Actinoplanes lobatus: one gene and its partner. Each later gene encodes a partner of the first gene's protein in a complex. Links are inferred from orthologs where the notes say so. Each region holds a gene or a part of one and is shown on either strand. Other genes may lie near its edges.

The links.
Region 2: rny (region 1) and BJ964_RS17940 share a complex: the UniProt entries of both Bacillus subtilis proteins name them as parts of the possible RNA degradosome complex. The link is inferred for Actinoplanes lobatus from one-to-one orthologs.

What each region holds. Positions count from the first base shown.
Region 1 is NZ_JACHNC010000001.1:855,942-866,840, forward strand. What follows is about bases 4,849-7,811. They hold rny (ribonuclease Y), read right to left. Parts: upstream 7,211-7,811; coding sequence 5,486-7,210; downstream 4,849-5,485. Other genes in these bases: BJ964_RS03785 (amino acid ABC transporter permease), read left to right, coding at 4,849-4,910. Also shown: tRNA (N6-isopentenyl adenosine(37)-C2)-methylthiotransferase MiaB, read right to left, coding at 1-908; BJ964_RS03765 (hypothetical protein), read right to left, coding at 924-1,397; BJ964_RS03770 (amino acid ABC transporter ATP-binding protein), read left to right, coding at 1,527-2,270; BJ964_RS03775 (glutamate ABC transporter substrate-binding protein), read left to right, coding at 2,326-3,210; BJ964_RS03780 (amino acid ABC transporter permease), read left to right, coding at 3,241-3,951; more of BJ964_RS03785, read left to right, coding at 3,948-4,848; BJ964_RS03795 (regulatory protein RecX), read right to left, coding at 9,291-10,019; recombinase RecA, read right to left, coding at 10,034-10,899. UniProt on the Bacillus subtilis protein: Endoribonuclease that initiates mRNA decay. Initiates the decay of all SAM-dependent riboswitches, such as yitJ riboswitch. Involved in processing of the gapA operon mRNA, it cleaves between cggR and gapA.
Region 2 is NZ_JACHNC010000001.1:3,815,504-3,826,225, reverse strand. The notes cover bases 7,937-10,722. They hold BJ964_RS17940 (6-phosphofructokinase), read right to left. Parts: upstream 9,951-10,722; coding sequence 8,922-9,950; downstream 7,937-8,921. Other genes in these bases: BJ964_RS17935 (DHA2 family efflux MFS transporter permease subunit), read right to left, coding at 10,609-10,722; proC (pyrroline-5-carboxylate reductase), read right to left, coding at 7,967-8,815. In the rest of the region: pknB (Stk1 family PASTA domain-containing Ser/Thr kinase), read left to right, coding at 1-1,451; BJ964_RS17975 (deoxyribonuclease IV), read left to right, coding at 1,448-2,308; BJ964_RS17970 (threonine aldolase family protein), read right to left, coding at 2,283-3,308; BJ964_RS17965 (class II 3-deoxy-7-phosphoheptulonate synthase), read right to left, coding at 3,301-4,707; BJ964_RS17960 (glycosyl hydrolase family 18 protein), read right to left, coding at 4,778-6,256; BJ964_RS17955 (glutathione peroxidase), read left to right, coding at 6,428-6,901; BJ964_RS17950 (DUF429 domain-containing protein), read left to right, coding at 6,898-7,575. UniProt on the Bacillus subtilis protein: Catalyzes the phosphorylation of D-fructose 6-phosphate to fructose 1,6-bisphosphate by ATP, the first committing step of glycolysis.

The DNA of each region.
Region 1 (10,899 bases):
ATGGCGGCCCGGACCTTCTCGATGATGCCCAGGTACTTCTCCTGGCGGTAGCTGCGGCGCATCGCCTTCAGCACCCGGTCGGAGCCGGACTGCAACGGCATGTGCAGCGAGTGGCACACGTTCGGCGTCTCGGCCATCGCGGCGATCACGTCGTCGGTGAAGTCCTTCGGGTGCGGGCTGGTGAACCGGACCCGCTCCAGACCCTCGATGTCCCCGGTGGCGCGCAGCAGCTTGCCGAAGGCGAGCCGGTCGCCGAACTCGACGCCGTAGGAGTTCACGTTCTGCCCCAGCAGGGTGACCTCGAGGACGCCCTCCCTGGTGAGGGCCTCCACCTCGGCGAGGATCTCGCCGGGACGGCGGTCCTTCTCCTTGCCACGCAGGCTCGGAACGATGCAGAACGTGCAGGTGTTGTTGCAGCCCACCGAGATGGAGACCCAGCCGGAGTAGGTCGACTCGCGCTTGGTCGGCAGGGTGGAGGGGAAGACCTCGAGCGACTCGAGGATCTCGACCTGCGCCTCCTCGTTGTGCCGGGCGCGCTCCAGCAGGGCCGGCAGCGACCCGATGTTGTGGGTGCCGAAGACCACGTCGACCCAGGGCGCCTTCTTGACGATGTCGCCCTGATCCTTCTGCGCCAGACAGCCGCCGACCGCGATCTGCATGCCCGGGTTCTTGAGCTTGGTGGGGCGCAGGTGGCCGAGGTTGCCGTAGAGGCGGTTGTCGGCGTTCTCCCGGACCGCGCAGGTGTTGAAGACCACGACGTCCGCCGCGTCCGCGTCCGCGGCGCGCACATAACCCGCGTCCTCCATCAGGCCGGAGATCCGCTCGCTGTCGTGCACGTTCATCTGGCAGCCGTAGGTGCGCACATCATAGGTGCGCGCGCTGCCGGTCATCTCGGTAGTCATGGCAATTGACCAGGCTACCCGTTACGCCGCGGCGGGCCGCTCCGGCGTCGGGCCGGGTTTCCACCGCGATCGGTCACAACCGGCCGTGGCGGCGCACGCCGGGTCGGCGCCGGTACAGGGCCGGACGTTGCGGCGCTCCGCCCCGTCGTCGGTCTCCACCTCGTCGACGTGCACCGCCCGTAACGATCCGTCCGGCTCCGCCAGCACGTACCGGGACGGGTTGAGGGTGTCGTCGGGAAGCAGGACCGCGGCACCCAGCCGGACCGCGACGGCGCTCGCGATGGTCTCCTCGGCGACGCCGGCGGGCGTCACGTAGACGTCGACCAGGGTCGGGAAGTCGCCTCCGACGTGGTAGACGTCGCAGAGCAGGTCAGCGCCGGGCACCATGCCGTGGACCGGGCGCTCGAGCGCACCGGCGAGCGCGCCCATCACCCGGTCGGGCTCCCATCGACCGGCGACACACCAGTTCCACGGGCCGTCCGCCATGTACTCCATGCTCTCGGCCCCTCTCTCAGCGCAATGGCTGTGTTACCGCTCCGTGACCATTCTCGACACAATCCGATACGAGCGGCCCCATAGGGTGTGTCCATTCGAGTGAACCGAGAACGAGTGGATGGACCAGGGGTGACAGACGAGGCTCTCATCGTCCTTGAGAACGTCAACAAGTGGTTCGGCCCCTTGCACGTGCTGCAGGACGTGGACCTGTCCGTCGCACGCGGCGAGGTCGTGGTCGTGATCGGACCCTCCGGGTCCGGCAAGTCCACGCTGTGCCGCGCCATCAACCGGCTGGAGCCGATCGACTCCGGCCGAATCATCTTCGACGGGCGCCCCCTCCCCGCGGAGGGCCGGGCACTGGCCCGGCTGCGCAGCGAGGTCGGCATGGTGTTCCAGTCGTTCAACCTCTTCGCGCACAAGACGATCCTGCAGAACGTGATGCTGGGGCCGGTCAAGGTGCGCCGGGAGCAACCCGCGGTCGTCCGCGACCGGGCCATGGCGCTGCTGGAGCGTGTGGGCATCGCCAACCAGGCGGAGAAGTACCCGGCTCAGCTCTCCGGCGGCCAGCAGCAGCGCGTCGCGATCGCACGGGCGCTCGCCATGCAGCCGAAGGCGCTGCTCTTCGACGAGCCCACCAGCGCGCTCGACCCGGAGATGGTCGGCGAGGTGCTGGACGTGATGACATCGCTGGCACGCGAGGGCATGACCATGGTGGTCGTCACCCATGAGATGGGCTTCGCCCGCCACGCGGCCGACCGCGTCGTGTTCATGGCCGACGGTCAGCTCGTCGAGCAGGCTGCGCCGGAGGAGTTCTTCGCGAACCCGCGCAGTGACCGCGCCAAGGACTTCCTTTCCAAGATCCTCACGCACTGATGTGCCCCTCAGGGTCGCCACACGACGGCGGTCCTGATCGAAAAGGAGATGAAGTATGCGTTTCACTCGCGTAGCCGTTGCGGCCACCGCCGCGGCTCTCACCTTCACCCTGACCGCATGCGCCGGCGAGGACGCCGGATCGGGCGGTGACACCGGCGGCGCTGCCAAGTCCTTCGCCGCCGGCAGCACGATGGAGCGGCTCAACAAGGCCCAGTCGGTCAAGGTCGGCACGAAGTTCGACCAGCCGGGCTTCGGTCTCAAGGGCCTGTCCGGCAAGCCCGAGGGCTTCGACGTCGAGGTCGCGAAGATCATCACCAAGGAACTCGGAATCCCCACGGACAAGATCGAGTTCGTCGAGACGACCTCGAAGGTCCGCGAGGACGCCATCGTGAACAACAACGTCGACTTCATCGTGGCGACGTACACGATCAACGACAAGCGTAAGGAGCGCGTCGCGTTCGCCGGGCCCTACTACGAGGCCGGCCAGAACATCCTGGTCAAGGCGGACGACGCGACCATCACCGGCCCGGACGCCTTCAAGGCCGGCGACAAGAAGGTCTGCTCGGTCACCGGCTCCACCCCCGCCGAGAACATCAAGACCTATGTCAAGGACGTCGCCGCCCAGGTGGTGCTCTTCGACACCTACGACAAGTGCATCAGCGCTCTCGACGGCGGCCAGGTCAACGCCGTGACCACCGACAACGTCATCCTGCTCGGCTACATCGCCAAGAACGAGGGCAAGTACAAGCTGGCCGGCGACAACTTCACGAAGGAGCCGTACGGCATCGGCGTGAAGATCGACGACAAGGACTTCCGGACCTTCATCAACGACACCCTCGAGAAGGCCTACGCCGACGGCAGCTGGAAGAAGGCGTGGGACGACACCGCCGGCAAGTTCGGCGCCGAACTGGGCACCGCGCCGGCCGTCAACCGTTACTGATCTCATCAGCTGATCCGGGAGTCTCCGTCCGTGAATGTGCTCATAGACAAGTTCGACGTCTTCGCGGGCGGGTTCTGGTTGACTCTCCAGATCTGCGTGCTCGCCGCGATCGGCGCCCTCATTCTGGGCGCCGTCGTGGCGGTGCTCCGCATCTCGCCGGTGCCGCCGCTGCGGGCGGTCGGCACCGCGTACGTCACGGTCTTTCGCAACATGCCCCTGACCGTAGTCATGTTCTTCGCCGCGTTCGCGCTGCCTGCCCTCGGCTCCAATGCGGATTTCCTGCGGCTCCCGGGCCTCGATGTGGTCTTCACCCGGCTCGACACCGACCTGCCGTACTTCCGATTCGCCTTGATCGCGCTGACCCTCTACACCGCCGCGTTCGTCTGCGAGGCGCTGCGGTCCGGGATCAACGCGGTGCCGCCCGGCCAGGCCGAGGCCGCCCGCTCGCTCGGGCTGACCTTCGGGCAGAACCTGCGGTACGTGGTGCTGCCGCAGTCATGGAAGGCCTCGATCGTCCCGCTCGGGTCGGTGATCATCGCGATGATCAAGAACTCGGCGCTGATCGGCTTCTTCGGCGTCGTCGGGGACCTCTCTCAGAGTGCCGACCAGCTCACCTCGGCTGAGGGCTACGCCTTCATCCCCGTCGCCATCGGCATCTCGATCGGATACCTGATCATGACCGTTCCCCTCGGGGCCCTCCTGGACCGGATCGAGCGCCGGCAGGCGGTGGCGGCCCGATGAGCAGTGTCCTCTACGACGTCCCCGGCCCGCGCCAGCGGCGCCTCACCCTGATTCTCAGTGTCGCGGCCACCATCCTGGTGCTGACCGGCGCGTACTACCTGATCTATCTGCCCCTGGACGAGAAGGGGCAGTTCTCGATGGAGCTCTGGGGGCCGCTGGTCGACCCCTCGAACGAGAACTTCGTCCTGGTCTGGGAACGGATCTGGGTCGGCATCAAGAACACGCTGGCCGCGGCCGCTCTGGCCATCGTCGCATCACTGATCATCGGCACCCTGCTGGCCGTGCTTCGCCTGCAGCTCAAGAGCCTCGCCGGGAACCGGTACGCCGGGCTGTCCGCCCCGGTCGCCTATCTGCTGCGTGGGCTCGGCAGCGGCCTGGCCGTGCTCACCCGGGTCTGTGTCGAGGTGTTCCGGGGCCTGCCCGTGGTCATCACCATCTTCTTCGTGGCGCGGGGGCTGCCTGAATTCGGCATCACCCTCGAAACGCTGTGGTACCTGGTGATCGGCCTCACCATTTACAACGGTGTGGTCATCGCCGAGATCCTGCGCTCCGGCATGGAGGGCCTGCCGTTCGGCCAGCGGGAGGCGGCGCTCGCGATCGGTCTCTCCCCGTTCCAGACCACCACGCTGATCCTGCTGCCGCAGTCCTTCCGGATCATGCTGCCGGCACTGATCAGCCAGCTCGTCGTGGTACTCAAGGACACCTCGCTCGGCTTCATCATCAGCTACGAGGAGACCCTGAACATCGGCAAGCAGATCATCGGTGTGCTGAGCAACCCGATCCAGGTCTACTTCGTGATCGCGGTGCTCTTCATCCTGGTCAACTACTCGCTGTCCAAGCTCGCCCAGTACGTCGAGCGCCGGCTCTCACGGGGCCGCAAGACCGCCGGCCTGGCAGCCCCGACGCCGCCGCCTGCGGCCCTCACCGCCCAGGCCGAAGGCGGCGCCGCGGCCACGTGACCACGATGCGACTCGGCCGGCCGGACATGGCCGGCCGAACCGCACCGGTCACTCTGAAGACCGGCTCACATCACGCGACATTGCAATAGACGTCGTACCGTTCCTCACCCGACTGCCACGAGCAATTGGCATACTTTCCGCCAGGGATCTTGGTCCACTTGTTGTTGGCTACCCAGCGCCAGGGCGACGAAGAGCTGACGTTGAATCGCACATAGTATCCGCCGGTGGACACGTTGGTGAACGTAAATCCATCGGTGTCGTACCAGTAGCTCCCGGACTCAACCCTCGCGGGAAGCCCTCGCGTGGTGCAGCGCCAGGTCACGGGGTCTATCGTCGCATTCCCCTGCTCATTCCAGACGTTACAGCTAGACGCCGCCCCGCTCTCGAACTTAGCAATCTTTGCGGTGAAGGAAGTGTTCTGATACACCTTCCCACCCACCGGATCCGCGCTAGCCGGACTCGCACCCAAAGTGAGGCCCAGGGCAATTGCCGAGCTAGTCGCCAGAATTCGGAATAGCGTCCTCATATAGGTAGAAACTAATGCACTTATGCTCTTTATTCAAGAGCATAAGTGCCTACCGGGCCAGTTCGGTCACCCGGGACTCACGGACCACGGTGACCCGGATCTGGCCCGGGTAGGTCAGCTCCTCCTCGATCTGCTTCGCCACGTCACGGGCCAGCACGGCGGCGCCGATGTCGTCGATGTCGTCCGGCCGGACCATCACCCGGATCTCGCGGCCGGCCTGCATCGCGAAGACCTTCTCCACCCCGAGCTTGCCGCCGGCGATCTCCTCGATCCGCTCCAGGCGCTTGACGTACGCCTCCAGACTCTCCCGCCGGGCCCCCGGCCGGCCGCCCGAGCAGGCGTCCGCGGCCTGCGTCAGCACCGCCTCGATGGTCTGCGGCGGCACCTCGTTGTGGTGCGCCTCGATCGCGTGGACGATGTCCTCGTGCTCGCCGTACTTGCGGGCCAGGTCGGCGCCGATCAGGGCGTGGCTGCCCTCCACCTCGTGGGTCAGCGCCTTGCCGATGTCGTGCAGGAAGGCGGCCCGCTTCATGGTCGGCACGTCCAGGCCCATCTCGGCGGCCATGATCCCGGCGATGTGCGCCGTCTCCACCAGGTGCTTCAGCACGTTCTGGCCGTAGCTCGTCCGGTACCGCAGCCGGCCCAGCAGCTTCGCCAGCTCCGGGTGGATGTTCGTGATCCCGACATCGACCAGGGCCTCCTCGGCCGCCCGGTCACAGAGCCGCTCCACCTCGTTCTTCGCGCTGTCGAAGACCTCCTCGATCCGGTGCGGATGGATCCGGCCGTCCAGGACCAGCTTCTCCAGCGTGAGGCGGCCCACCTCACGGCGTACCGGATCGAAACAGGAGAGAAGGACCGCCTCCGGGGTGTCATCGATGATCAGGTTGACGCCGGTGGTCGACTCGAACGCCCGGATGTTGCGGCCCTCACGGCCGATGATCCGGCCCTTCATCTCGTCGCTCGGCAGATGCAGCACGCTGACCACGCTCTCCGCGGTCTGCTCGCTGGCGATCCGCTGGATCGCGTCCACCACGATGTGCCGGGCCCGGGTGTCCGCGGTGTTCTTCGCCTCGGTCTCGATGTCCCGGACCAGAATCGCCGCCTCGCGCTTCGCCTGCCCCTCGATCGCCTCGATCAGCTCGGTCCGGGCCGACTCGGCGGTCAGCCCGGCGATCCGCTCCAGCTCCCGGCGCCTGACCTCCTCGGCCTTCGTCAGGTCGGCCTCCCGCGTGGTCAGGGCCACCTCCCGCGCCGACAGATCCGTCTCCAGCGTGGCCAGGCGGCGCTCCCGCTCCACGAGGCGCTCCACCTCCTCGCCGTGCAGCCGCTCCCGCTCGTCGATCCGCGCGGCCCGGCGCTCCACCTCGGCCGCCTGCTCCTTCACCGTGGCGTTGAGCAGCGCGATCTCCCGCTCACCGGACCGGCGGGCGGCGGCGCGCAGCTGCTCCGCGTCGGACTCGGCCTGACGGTGGGCGTGTTCCAGGATGGTGTCGGCCTCGCTGTGCGCGGTCTCCAGAACCCGGCGGGCCTCGGCCCGGGCGGCACTCGCCTCGGCCTTCGCGGCGGCGGCCTCGGCGCGAACCGACGCGGCCTTGGCGTTGGCGTCCTCCACCTTCGCCCGGGCGTCACCGACCGCCTGCTCCTGTCGCTCCTGGGCGTCCTGCCGGTCGGCGCGCAGCTGGCGCAGCGCCCGTGTCCCGAGGACCAGTCCCGCTATCACCGCTACGGCGATCACGATGATGGCAACCACCAGCACCCAGTCCAGCGGGGTCATCATCTCGCCGCGTCTCCCTTCGCCGCCGGCGCGGTGCACACGCGCGGGCCTCTCTGCGGGATGCCCGACCAAGGCAGCAGATCGCGGGCGGCACCGGCCCCCGGGTACACGCGCTCCGCCGTTCGGCCACCCCGGCTTCCAGTCTCCGTCCGGCGCCGGCATTCCGCCGGGCACCGGGTGCGGCTCACTGCGCCGGGGCCGGGCCGCCCTCGCCGGATCACCGGGTCGGGTGGCTCTGCTCCGGGCCTCGGTCGCGGGCTTCCGGACGGCCTTGGCTGCGGTCGGGGTTCCGGTCGCCTCTCCGGTTACCCCGGAGCCGCCCGGGTTACCCAGAGCCTTACCACCCGGTGCCTTCCGGTTGGCCCGATGCGCCCGGCGGCCCTCCGGGTCACCGGAGCCCTGGGTCACCCGGAACCTCGGCTGCCCGAAGCCCTCCGGCCCTTGGCCACTTCGGCTCGCCTGCCGCCGAGGTGCCGGACACCGAAGTCCTTCGGTTGCCCGAGAGCTCCAGCCCGGTTGAGCCTTCGCCCGCCGCCGGCCTGTCAGTGAGCCGAATCGCCGGAATCCCTCGGTTGCCCGTGGTTCTCCCGGAGCCTTCGGTCGCCTGAGCCTTCGGTCACCCGAAGCCCGCTGGTGTCCGTGGCCCTTCCGGTCGCGAACGCGGATCGCCTCGGGAGCCGCGGCATCGTGGTCGCCGCGGAAGCGATCCGGCCGCTGCCCCGGCCGGCCGGGTCTCGAACGTCTCGGCGACCTGGGAATCCGTGGCGACCCGGTCCTCAACCCGGTCGCGCCGAAATCCGCAACCGCCTGCTCGGCCAGCCCGGCCGCCGTGGGTTCCAAAGCCTCCTGAATCGCTTCAACCTGGCGGCTGCCGCCGCCCGATCGCCTCGATTCCGTCGCTTCGCCTACCCGAGCGGCCCGGTCGCTGTGGAGAGCCGGTCGAGACGGCTGTATCAGCCGAACCGTCCGGATCTCGGTCAGCGACCGGTCTTCGGACCAGTCGCTCCGCTCCGGCAGGACGACCGGTTCAGAATCGGAACATCCGCCGGCCTGAGCCGGAGACGATGTGCCGAAATCCGTCCCTGCCGCCCACCGTCACGGAGGGCGCTCGAGCTCCTCGGCCGGGGAACCGCTGCCCGATGATGACCATGTGGACATCCGGCCAGCGTTTCCCTGCGTAGCCTCGCCACCGCGGTCGCCCCGCCAACCGGGAACATCGTTACCGTCCGTGGGATACGACAATGTCTCGAGCGATCTTCCTCGCCCGAGACGCCATCTGATGATCCTCCGGCCGGCTCAGGTGCCCCCTGTCGGCGAGCCGCCCGTCAGCCGCTCGAATCAGAGTGTGTGGAGTTGTGGGGTTGACCGCCGGTATGTCGCGCCATCAGCCGCGCGGTCAGCGGCCGACGGCGGCATCTCACGGACGTCGGACCGTCCAAGTGATGCCGTAATGTAATGCGATCTATGTTGTGCCTGTTGCATGAGATGGTCGAACAAACCTTGTGTAACGCGAGGCTAGGTCGCGAGCACCGCTTCGGTCAAGGACTCATGATTCGGCAGCGGATGGGACGTACGGCACAGACCCGCTTACGCCCAGCTCACGAACCCACAGGACATTCCCGGCGTACCGTGCGATCACGCCACAGTGACAATGAGCCACTCCAGACTTCAACCATTATCACCACCGCCGCCAGCGCTCTCACTGTGCGACACGGAGCGTGACAGTAACGCGCGGTAACGGAGCGTATCAGCCGCCCCGGCCTCGAGGCCGTTGCGTGATATCGCACCGAATGGACACCAGCGGAGCAATCCTCACATCAGGACTATATCGGCGAAATCCCTGGTCCCGGCGCCAACACCCGGTCTCGGGGCCCGACTCGATCCGCGAAAGTTTCGGCCGCTGCCGCAGCGGTTGACGGAAATCCGCCACCGGCCGTTCGAGGCGGGTGACGCTACCCACGGGTCTGCCCGAACCCCTCACAACGAAGAGCCCTCACCGAACTGGTCCCGCTTCACGGCCGCGACGCGCCTCGGGCGCCGTCGTCATCCACGCGGCGGCTGGGCGCGTGGCAGCCCGTCGTCAGAGGCCGGTGGCCCCGTCCTCGAGCGCATCCGCGTCGATCGCGTCGGCGAATTCGGCGGCCTCCGCGTCACGGGCGGCCAGCGCGTCCTTGACGGCGCGGATGGCGATACCGGCCGGATATCCCTTGCGGGCGAGCATCGCGACCAGCCGCCGGAAGACCGCCTCCGGGGCACCCGTCGCCGACCGAAGCTTGCGATCGACCAGCGCCCGGGCGGCGGCCGCCTCCGCCTCGTCGTCGACCGCCTCCAGCGCTTCGGAGGCCACCTCGTCGTCGACCCCACGCTGGCGCAGCTCATTGGCCAGCGCCCGTCGCGCCAGCCCTCTGCCGTGATGACGACTGGAAACCCACGCCCGGGCGAAGGCCGCGTCGTCGATGATGCCGACCTCGTCGTACCGGTCGAGGACCTCGGCGATCACCTCTTCCGAGATCTCCTTGCGGACCAGCGCCTTCGCCAGCTCTGCCCGGGTTCGTGGTCGAACCGCGAGCTGGCGAAGACAGATCTCCCGGGCGATCTCGGACTCGCTGCGCGGCGGCTCCGCCCGCTCCCGCCCGTCTCCACCCACGCGGTCGTCCGGCATGTCGGATCCGGCCGGCCGCCGGCGGGCGCCACGGCCACCGGCACGGCGGGGCGCACCCGCCTCTCCGTCCTCCGGCATGCCGGAGGCGGCCCGGGGCGGGATGGCATCCCACCCTCGCCCGGACCGTGCACCGCGCCGTCCAGCCATCGCCGGTTACCGGATCAGAAGTCGACCGGCGGCAGCTCGGGGCCACCGGCGGCATCGGCACCGGCCTGCCCGACGCCGAGCTTCTCCAGGATCTTCTTCTCGATCTCGGCGGCGACGTCGGGGTTCTCCCGCAGGAACTCCCGCGCCTTCTCCTTGCCCTGACCGAGTTGGTCGCCGTCATACGTGTACCAGGCGCCCGACTTCCGGATGATGCTCTGCTCGACACCGACGTCGATGAGCGAGCCCTCCCGGGAGATGCCCTTGCCATACATGATGTCGAACTCGGCCTGCTTGAACGGCGCGGCCACCTTGTTCTTGACGACCTTGACCCGGGTGCGGTTACCGACGACGTCGGTGCCGTCCTTCAGGCTCTCGATGCGCCGGACGTCGAGCCGGACCGAGGCGTAGAACTTGAGGGCCCGGCCACCGGTCGTCGTCTCGGGCGAACCGAACATGACGCCGATCTTCTCGCGCAGCTGGTTGATGAAGATCGCGGTGGTGCCCGAGTTGCTGAGAATGCCGGTGATCTTCCGAAGGGCCTGGCTCATGAGACGGGCCTGCAGGCCGACGTGGCTGTCACCCATCTCACCCTCGATCTCGGCACGCGGCACGAGGGCGGCCACCGAGTCGATGACGATGATGTCGAGAGCACCCGAACGGATCAGCATGTCCGCGATCTCGAGGGCCTGCTCACCGGTGTCCGGCTGGGAGATGAGAAGGGCGTCGGTGTCGACACCGAGGGCCTTTGCGTACTCCGGGTCGAGAGCGTGCTCGGCGTCGATGAACGCCGCGATACCGCCGGCCTTCTGCGCATTCGCCACGGCGTGCAGGGCGACCGTGGTCTTACCGCTCGACTCCGGCCCGTAGATCTCGATGACCC
Region 2 (10,722 bases), 3.0 Mb from region 1 along the record:
ACGACACCGGGCAGCTCATGGCGACCGTGGCCTACGTGGCCCCGGAGCTGGTGCAGACCGGTCAGGCGGACGCGCGCACCGACGTCTACTCGGCCGGCGTCGTGCTCTTCGAGATGCTCACCGGCCGGGTGCCGTACGACGGCGCCGAACCGATCGAGGTGGCCTGGCAGCACGTGGACAACGACGTGCCGGTCCCGTCCACGATCGCTCCGGGCCTGCCCCCGGTCCTCGACCAGCTCGTCTCCCGGGCCACCCGGCGTGACCCCGGCTCCCGGCCCACCGACGCCGGCGCCATGCTGAGCGAGGTGCAGGCGGCCCGTGACGGCCTCGGCGTCACCCACGCGGAGACGGCGATGCTGCGCCAGATCCCGGGCCGGCCCGGCGCGGGCGACGCCACCACGATCGTGCCCACCGTGTCCGCGCCGGACGCGACGGCCATCGTGCCGCCGGTCCAGGGCGGCAACTACCAGGCGTCGCACCGCCCGTCCTGGGCGCGGCTGCCGGAGCAGGGTGGCCGGAGCAGCGCGCCGCACCGGCGGAGCGCCCCGCCCGCCGCCGGTGCGGCCGGGTTCTTCGAGGACCGCCGCCGGGTCATGCTGACCGCGCTGGTCGCCCTGATGGCGCTGGTCGTGATCGGCAGCACCTGGTGGGTCACCTCGGGGCGGTACACGGAGACACCCCAGCTGCTCACGATGAGCCAGGACCAGGCGGTCGCGTACGCGAAACAGCAGGGTTTCGAGGTCTTCATCGGCGACGGGCAGTACAGCGAGACCGTGCCCGAGGGCTCGGTGGTCAGCCAGGACCCGGGCCCGCTGGCGAAGATCGTCAAGGGCGACACGATCCGGGTGATCCTGTCGCTGGGCCCCGAGGTGCATCCGGTTCCGGAGCTGGAGGGCCAGGAGCTGACCTATGCCAAGGCCGAGCTGGAGGCACTCAGGCTGAAGGTGAAGCAGGGCAAGGCGGTCTACAGCGACACCGCGCCGGAGGGTGTGGTGATCTCCACCGACCCGAAGGCGGGCACCGAGCTCAAGCCCGGTTCGACGGTGACGCTGGTGCTGAGCAAGGGCAAGGCGCCGATCACGGTGCCCAACCTGGTCGGCGAGAACATCAACAACGCTCGTACGATCCTGGCGCAGCGGGGCCTGCAGGCCGCCGAGGAGACGGTGGAGAGCGACAAGCCCGCCGACACGGTGATCGGGCAGAGCCCCAAGGCGGGCACCGGCGCGGAGAAGAACACCAAGGTCACCCTCCAGGTGAGCAAGGGTCCCGCGCAGCTCACCCTGCCCGACCTGACGAACCAGCCGTGCCAGCAGGCGCAGGCCACGCTCCAGGGCATGGGCTTCCAGGTGCAGATCAACATCGACCCGAACGCCACGGTCCGGCAGCAGAACCCGCCGGGTGGCACTCCGGTCCCGCCGAACAGTGTGGTGCAGCTGACTTGCTTCCTGTGAGCCATCGGATCGGTTCGCACACGAAGACGTCGGGAGGGCTGGCCAAGGCCGCCCTCCCCTACGTCGACGCGGCGGGCTCGGAAACCCTTCAGGTGTACGTCTCCAACTCCCGTGGCTGGGCGCTGCCGGCCGGCGACCCGAAGCAGGACACCCTGTTCCGGGACGGGATCGGAGAGCGGGACCTGCCCGCGTACATTCACGCGTCGCTGCTGGTGAACCTGGGTTCGCCGACCGAGCTGACGGTGGAGCGGTCGGTCGCCACGCTGGAGCACGCCCTGCTGCGCGGTAGGGCGATCGGCGCGACCGCGGTCGTCTACCACGCGGGCAGCTCGGTCGACGAGTCGCACGCCGGCAAGGCGCTGCACCAACTGCGCGAGGCGCTGCTGCCACTGCTCGACCGGGCGTCCGCCGAGGGCCTGCCCCGGCTGCTGGTGGAGCCGAGCGCGGGCGGCGGCCGCAGCCTGGCGTCGAAGGTGCAGGACCTGGAGCCCTACCTCGCGGCGGTGGAGAACCACCCGTGGATGGGCGTCTGCTTCGACACCTGCCACGCCTGGGCGGCCGGGCACGACCTGGCCACCCCGGGCGGCATGACGGCGACGCTGGACGCGCTGCTCGCCGCGGTGGGGCCGGGCCGGTTGCAGCTCGTCCACGCGAACGACTCGAAGGACGAGTGCGGTTCGACCCGGGACCGGCACGAGACGATCGGCAAGGGCCGGATCGGGTCGGCGCCGTTCGCGGAGCTGTTCGCGCATCCGGCCACCGCCGGGGTGCCGATCATCGTGGAGACGCCGACCGTGGAGCACGAGGGGCACGCGGCGGACATCGCCCTGCTCAAGGGGCTGCGAGAAGCTCGCTGAGGACCTCGATGGTCTGATCCATCGACTCGTCGTCCAGATCCAGGTGGGTGACGAGGCGGGCGACCCGCGGCAGCATGGCCGAGATCAGGACGCCACGCTCGGCGGCCTGTGCGGTCAGCGAGGGCGCGTCCAGGTCGTGCTTCGACAGGTCCAGGGGGACCAGGTTCGTACGCACCTGTTCCGGATCGACCACGCCGAAGGGGGCGAGGGCCTCGGCGATGATCCGGGCGCGCTCGTGGTCCTCGGTGAGCCGCTGGATGTGGTGGTCGAGGGCGTACCGGCCGGCGGCCGCCAGGATGCCGACCTGCCGCATGCCGCCGCCCATCCGCTTGCGGATCAGCCGGGCCCGGGTGATCCGCTCCCGGCTGCCGATCACCAGCGACCCGACCGGCGCGCCCAGACCCTTGGAGAGGCACACCGACAGGGTGTCGAAGAGGGCGCCGTACTCGGCGAGGGTCACCCCGTCGGCGACATGGGCGTGCCAGATCCGGGCGCCGTCGCAGTGCAGCGCCACCCCTTGGGCGTCGGCCACCGCGCGCAGGTGCTGCAACGTGGCGAGCGGAACGACGCCCCCACCGCCGAGGTTGTGGGTCTGCTCGACGGCGATCGCGGCGGTCGGCACCGAGGGGTAGCCGGCCGGGCGGATCATCGCGGCGATCCGCTCGACGTCCAGGGCGGCGCCCTCCGAGCCCCAGGTGCGCGTGGAGATGCCGCCGTAGAGCGCGGCGGAGCCCAGCTCGTAGGTGACCACGTGCGCATCCGCGCCGGCCAGCAGCTCGCCGCCGGCCGGGACGACGAGTTGCAGCGCGATCTGGTTGGCCATCGTGCCGGACGGGGTGAACAGCGCCGCCTCGTGCCCGAACAGCTCGGCCACGTACGCCTCGAACGCGTTGACCGTGGGGTCGTCGCCGAACACGTCGTCGCCGACCGCTGCCTTCGCCATCGCCTCCCGCATGCCCTTGGTGGGGCGGGTGACGGTGTCCGACCGCAGGTCAGCCACGGAGCATCTCGGCGACGAGGAACGCCAGCTCCAGGCTCTGCTGCGTGTTGAGGCGCGGGTCGCAAGCCGTCTCGTAACGGTCCGGCAGGTCGAGGTCCTCGATGCCCTGGGCGCCGCCGAGGCACTCGGTGACGTCCTCGCCGGTCAGTTCGATGTGGATGCCGCCCGGGTGGGTGCCGAGGCCGCGGTGCACCTCGAAGTAGCCGAGCACCTCGTCGACGACCCGGTCGAAGTGGCGGGTCTTGTAGCCGTTCGACGACTCGTGGGTGTTGCCGTGCATCGGGTCGCACTGCCAGACGACCTTGGCGCCGGAGGCGTGCACCTTCTCCACGATGGGCGGCAGCACGTCGCGGACCTTGCCGTTGCCCATCCGGCTGATCAGCGTCAGGCGGCCGGGCACATTGGACGGGTTCAGCTTCTCGCACAGCTCGATGGCGGTGTCCGGCGACGTGCCGGGGCCGATCTTGACGCCGATCGGGTTGGCGATGCGGCTGATGAAGTCGATGTGCGCGTGGTCGAGCTGGCGGGTGCGCTCGCCGATCCACAGGAAGTGGCCGGACAGCCCGTAGGCCTTGCCGTCGGAGACCCGGGTGAGCGCCCGGTCGTACTCCAGGGCGAGGGCCTCGTGCGAGCAGTAGAGGCTGACCGTGCGCAGCGCCTCGTTGTCGGTCATGCCGCAGGCGCGGATGAAGTCGAGGGCGCGGTCGATCTCCCGGGCGATCGCCTCGTAGCGCTCGCCGGCCGGGGAGGCGCGGACGAAGTCCTTGTTCCAGTCGTGCAGCCCGTGCAGGTCGGCAAGACCACCCGAAAGGTACGCCCGGAGCATGTTCATGGCGGCGGCGGAGTTCGCGTACGCCCGGATCATGCGCTGCGGATCGGCGACGCGGGCCGCCTCGTCCGCGTCCAGCGAGTTGATCAGGTCACCCCGGTAGGCCGGGAGGCCCAGCGAGTCGGTCAGCGACGAGCGGGGCTTGGTGTACTGCCCGGCGACCCGGGCCACCTTCACCACCGGCATCGAGGCGCCGTAGGTCAGCACCACCGCCATCTGGAGCAGGGTGCGCGCGTTGGCGAGCAGGTGGCTCTCGGTGTTGTCGGCGAACGTCTCGGCGCAGTCGCCGCCCTGGAGCAGGAACGCCCGTCCCTCGCAGACCTCGGCGAGCCGGTGCCGGAGCTGGTCGACCTCGTACGGCGCGACGATCGACGGCACGTTGTCGAGGACCTTGCAGACCTCGGCGACCTCGCCCATGTCCGGCCAGGGCGGCATCTGCACCCGCGGCAGGGATCGCCAGTGGTCGAGGCCGAGAGCCTCGTCCTCGGCCGAGTCGGTGGACGGGCGGGACGTCTGGAAGGCCGGGTTGCCCACCCCGGGATGACTGAGCTGATGCCACTCACGGCGCATGCCGAAAGCGTACGGAAGGGGGGCACCGGGCCTGCGCCCGGTGCCCCCCTCGCGAGACGGATTACAGGTTCTACACGTTGTTCTTGATGGCGGTGATCAGCTCGCCGTTGGTGGTGTCACCGGACAGCTCCCAGAAGAACGCGCCGCCGAGACCCTGGTTCTTCCCGTAGGTCATCTTGCCGGCGATGGTCGACGGGGTGTCGTAGCCCCACCAGTTGTTGCCGCAGAACGCGTACGCCGTACCGCCGACCGTGCCGGTGGCCGGGCACTTGGTCTTGAGGACCTTGTAGTCCTCGATGCCGGCCTCGTAGGTGCCGGCCGCCGCGCCGGTCGCCGTACCGCCCGGGGCGGCCTGGGTGACGCCGGTCCAGCCGCGGCCGTAGAAGCCGATGCCCAGCAGGATCTTGCTGGCCGGGACGCCCTTGCTCTTCAGCTTCTGGATCGCGGCGTCGGAGTTGAAGCCGGCCGTCGGGATCCCGGTGTACGAGGTCAGCGGCGAGTGCGGGGCGGTCGGGCCCTGCGCGGCGAAGGCGCCGAAGTAGTCGTACGTCATCGGGAAGACCTTGTCGAGCTTCGCGATGCCGGACGCGTAGTCGGCCACGTCGAGCTTGCCGCCGTTGCTGCCGTCGGCGGAGATCGCCGAGGTGATCAGGTTGTTGGCGCCGAACTTGTTGCGCAGCGCGGTGATGACGTTGGCGTACGCCGCCGGGCCGCTGGAGTCGCAGGAGAGACCACAGGCGTTCGGGTACTCCCAGTCGATGTCGATGCCGTCGAAGACGTCCGCCCAGCGCGGGTCCTCGACCAGGCTGTAGCAGCTGTCGGCGAAGGCGGTCGGGTTGGCGGCCGCCTGGGTGAAGCCGCCGGACCAGGTCCAGCCGCCGACCGAGTAGATCACCTTGAGGTTCGGGTACTTCGCCTTGAGCTTGCGGAGCTGGTTGAACGAGCCACGCAGCGGCTGGTCCCAGGTGTCCGCGACGCCGTCGACGCTCTCCGCCGCGGTGTACGCCTTCTCGTAGTCGGCGTAGGAGTCACCGATCGTGCACCGGCCGCCGGTGGTGTTGGCGAACGCGTACAGGATGTGGGTCAGCTTGGACGCCGAGCCGGAGGTGTCGATGTTCTTGACGTGGTAGCCACGGCCGTAGACGCCCCACTCGGCGAAGTAGCCGACGAGCCACTTGGAGCCGGGGTTCACCGTCGGGCTGGTGGTGGGCGGCGTCGTGGGCGCCGTCGTGGGCGCCGTCGTCGGGGCGGTGGTGGGCGCGGTCGTCGGGGACGTGGTCGGCGGGGTGGTGCCGCCGTCACAGATGCCGCTGTCGGTCCAGACCGCCCACTCGGTGCTGTTGGTGGCCGGGGACTCGTTCTGGGTCCACCACTTGGCGGTCCAGTTGTGGCCGTTCTGCGAGGCGACGTTGCCCTTGACGTAGACGGCGGTAGAGGTCCATGCGGGGGCACATGCGGTGGCCGCTGACGCCGACACGACCGGAACCGCGACGCTGGCCGCGGTCACGACCGCGCCGGCGAACAGTGCCCGGCGGGTGGTTTTGTGCACGGGGATGTCTCCTCGACAGTTAGGAAACTTTCCAAAGAATTGGATGAAGAGACCGTAGTCACATCGATTAACACCAGTCAAGCCAGGTGAACACCTTTAAGGTCTCTTTAACAAAAGCCCGGCGGGCACGACGGGGTGCAATCGAGCAGACACACCCAGTAGTCTTCGCTCATGACCATCTTCGACGTCAGCATTGGCGCCCTCACCGGTGGCGCGACCGAATTGGACCGTTACCGCGGATCGGTCGTGCTGGTGGTCAATGTGGCCTCTCGCTGCGGCCTGACCCCGCAGTACAGCGCATTGCAGAAACTCTACGAAAACTACCGCGACCGTGGCCTGGTGCTGGTCGGCGTTCCCTGCAACCAGTTCGGCGGCCAGGAACCCGGCACCGCGACCGAGATCGAGCAGTTCTGCCGGGTCGACTACGGCGTCACCTTCCCGGTGACCGAGAAGGTCGAGGTCAACGGACCCGGCCGGCACCCGCTCTACCGGGAGCTGATCGGTGACGGCGGCGACATCGAGTGGAACTTCGAGAAGTTCGTGGTCGCCCCGGACGGGACGGTCGCCGCCCGCTTCTCCCCCGGCACCACGCCGGACGACGGCGAGCTGATCGCGACGATCGAGAAGCTGCTGCCGCATCGATGAGCATTCACGTCATCGGGGTCGACGCGTACGCGCTCGGCTGGGTCGGCGTCGAATTGCGCGACGGCGCCTTCGGGCGCGCGGTGCTGGCCGCCACCCTCTACGAGATCGTGGCCGGCAGCTCCGGCGCCGCCGTCATCGGCGTGGACATCCCCCTCGGCATGCTCCCGGACCGCTGGCGCGCCGCCGACACCCTGGCCGCCGACCAGCTCGGGCCACGCCGCGGCAGCGTCTTCCGGGTGCCGCCCCGCGCCGTCTGGCAGGAGGGCGACTTCACCTCGGCGAACCGCCTCTGCCGCGAGCTGACCGGGGCCGGCCTGAGCCGGCAGTCCTGGGCCCTGCGCCCCAAACTGCTCGAGGCGAACGCCATCTGGGAACGCCACCCCGGCCTGCTCTTCGAGGCCCACCCGGAGCTGTCCTTCCGGACCATGGCCGGCGAGCCGCTCGCCCACGCAAAAAAGACATGGAGCGGCCAGGCGCGCCGCCGTGAACTCCTGGCCCGCAACGGCATCGTCCTGCCGGAACGCCTCGGCCCGGCCGGTCAGGCGCCACCCGACGACGTCCTGGACGCGGCCGCCGTCGCGTGGACCGCGCATCGCGTCGCCACCGGCACGGCCCTCAGCCACCCCAGCCCCCCGGAAGAGGAGAACGGCAGCCGCATCGCCATCTGGTATTGAAAACCCGTTTCCGGTACGGGACCGGCCGTCCCCGACCGCAATCGACGCCGTCCCGTGGCGCACCGCGATCTCACTGCCCGGTCCCGCCCGCGAGGCACTTCCGGGCGGAGATCGCACCCTCACGCGCGCCTTCGCGCGCCTTCGCGATCTTGGACGTTTGGCCACCAAATCCGGTGGGATAACGTCCAAGATCACGCGTGGTTACCTTCACCCGCGCTTGCCCGCCCGCGAGGCGCTTCCGGGCGGAGATCGCCGGTCCACCTCATCACAGAACAGCCACTCTCACCCCTACGGCGGTGCACTCAGCATTCCCGCAAAACGCCGCCGGTGACGAGGCAAGTGATTTGCCGACGCCAGCGGGGTTTCTGGCGGCGGGAAATCACCTGCCTCGTCACCGGTTATCAGGCGTTTTGCCGCGGAGCGAAGCGGAGCCAGCTGACTCAGCGATCTCGCGGGCTCTGTTGCGGGCGGCCTCCAAGGCGCCCAGGATGGCTGCCCGGACGCCGTGCTTCTCCAGCTCGTGGATGGCGGCGATGGTGGTGCCGGCCGGGGAGGTGACCGCCTCGCGGAGCTTGACCGGGTGCTCGCCCGAGTCGCGCAGCATCACGGACGAGCCGATCGCGGTCTGCACGATCAGCTCGTGCGCCACCTGGCGGGGCAGGCCGAGCAGGACGCCGGCGTCGATCATCGCCTCGACCAGCAGGTAGAAGTAGGCCGGGCCGGAACCGGAGAGCGCGGTGACCGCGTCCTGCTGCGACTCGGGCACCCGGATGGTCACGCCGAGCGGCTTGAACATCTCCTCGGCGATGGCCAGGTGCTCGCCGTCGGCGTGCGGGCCCGCCGAGATCGCGGTCATCGCCTGGTCGACCAGCGCCGGGGTGTTCGTCATGACCCGGACGACCGGGGTGCCCTCCGGCAGCCGGGCGGCGAAGAAGCTGGTGGGCAGGCCGGCGCAGAGCGACACGACCAGCTTGTCGGCCGAGATCTTCCCGCCGATCTCGTCGAGGAGCACGCCCGCGTCCTGTGGCTTCACCCCGATGGCCAGGATGTCGGCCCGGCTGACGGCGTCCGCGTTGTCGACGATCGTCACGCCGTACCGTTCGGCCAGCTCGGTGCCGCGGGCCGCCCGGCGGACGGTGACCAGCAGCCGCTCGGCGGGCCAGCCGGAGCGGAGCAGGCCGGAGAGGACGAGTTCACCCATCTTGCCGGCCCCGAGGACCGCGACGGTTTGCTTGGGCAACGCAGACTCCTCGATCTTGGTTCCGGGCCGGCTGCCAGTGCCGGCAGCCGGCCCGGTAGAACGCGGAATGCCGGGGACCGGACGGCCCCCGGCATTCACCGATGGATCAGCTGCCGAAGAAGACCTCGGCCTCTTCGTACCGCTCGAGCGGAACGGTCTTCAGCTCGCCGGTGCCCTCGATCAGCGGGATCCGGACGACGTCGGTGCCCTTCAGCGCGACCATCTTGCCGAAGTCGCCCTCGTGCACGGCGTCGATCGCCTGGAGGCCGAAGCGGGTGGAGAGCACCCGGTCGAACGCGGTCGGGGTGCCACCGCGCTGGATGTGACCGAGGACGACCGTACGGGCCTCCTTGCCGGTCTTCTCCTCCAGCTGCTCGGCCAGCCACTGGCCGATGCCGCCGAGGCGGACGTGGCCGAAGTTGTCCAGCTCCTGGTTGTGCAGCACCATCTGGCCGTCGAGCGGCTGGGCGCCCTCGGCGACGACGACGATCGGCGCGTACTCCACCTGGAAGCGCTTGGTCACGTAGGTGGCGACCTGCTCGACGTCGAACTGGCGCTCCGGCAGCAGGATCACGTTGGCGCCACCGGCGAGGCCGGCGTGCAGCGCGATCCAGCCGGCGTGGCGGCCCATGACCTCGACGACCAGGGTGCGGTGGTGCGACTCGGCGGTGGTGTGCAGCCGGTCGATGGCCTCCATCGCGATGTTGACCGCGGTGTCGAAGCCGAAGGTGTAGTCGGTGCCGCTCAGGTCGTTGTCGATCGTCTTCGGCACGCCGACGACCTTGACGCCCAGGTCGTGCAGCTTGGTCGCGACGCCGAGGGTGTCCTCGCCGCCGATCGCGACCAGCGCGTCCACGCCCTGCTCGGCCAGGTTGGCCTTGATCTTCTCGACGCCACCCTCGATCTTGAACGGGTTGGTGCGCGAGGAGCCCAGGATGGTGCCGCCGCGGGGCAGGATGCCACGGACCTCAGCGATACCGAGCGGCTTGGTGAGACCCTCCAGCGGGCCCTTCCAGCCGTCGCGGAAGCCGACGAACTCGTGACCGTAAGCGGTCACGCCCTTACGGACCACGGCGCGGATGACCGCGTTGAGACCGGGGCAGTCGCCGCCACCGGTGAGCACGCCGATACGCATTATTCTTCCCCCTGGATCGGGTAGCGAAGTGCGGATAGCCCGTCGAGGCCCCAGGGACGATTTCGTCGGCAGCGTTGCCGGCCCGGGGCGGGCCCGCAATCGCACTCTAGTCGCCGTACCTGACGGGGGTGAACGCGCCCCACAGAAACCGGACTGTTTTCGCGCGGACCGCCCCGATCCCGCCCAGCGCCGCAGCGTCCCGCCCGAGAGCTGCGGGAACGACGGTGGGCGCCGCGGCCGCGGTGCCCGTTCCCCACAGTTCCGGCCGCCCCGCGCGGGCCCGCCCCGTCGTGCGCCCCCACCCCGCAACCGGCGGCCGGCGCACACACGGCCCCGGTCGTGGACGCCCACCCGCGCCGTCCGGCCGGACCGGGCACACGAACGGGGCCGCGTGTGCGCCGGCATCGGGTTGCGTGCACGTAGGACGGCGATGAGGTCACACGATCAGTGATCGTGTGACCTCATCGTTTGTCACGGCCCGGACATGGACCCGCGCATCAGCCCGGCGGCCGCGCCGCGGCCCGGTGTCCCGCCCGGCTCGCGTGGTGCTCCGCGAGCGGCCGCTGTGCTTTTGCGGGCTTCGCCGCTCGTACCGGAAAGGGTGGAACGCGGGACCGGAAACCGAGGGCGACCGGCCCCGGAGAGCGTGGCCGGGCCGTCAGTGGGCCATGGCCGGCGGAGCGTCCGGGTCGACGTCGAGCGGGCCGGTGCGGAAGAGCACCGCGGCGACGACGGCGGCCAGGACGAAGAAGCCGGCCGACCACCAGAACAC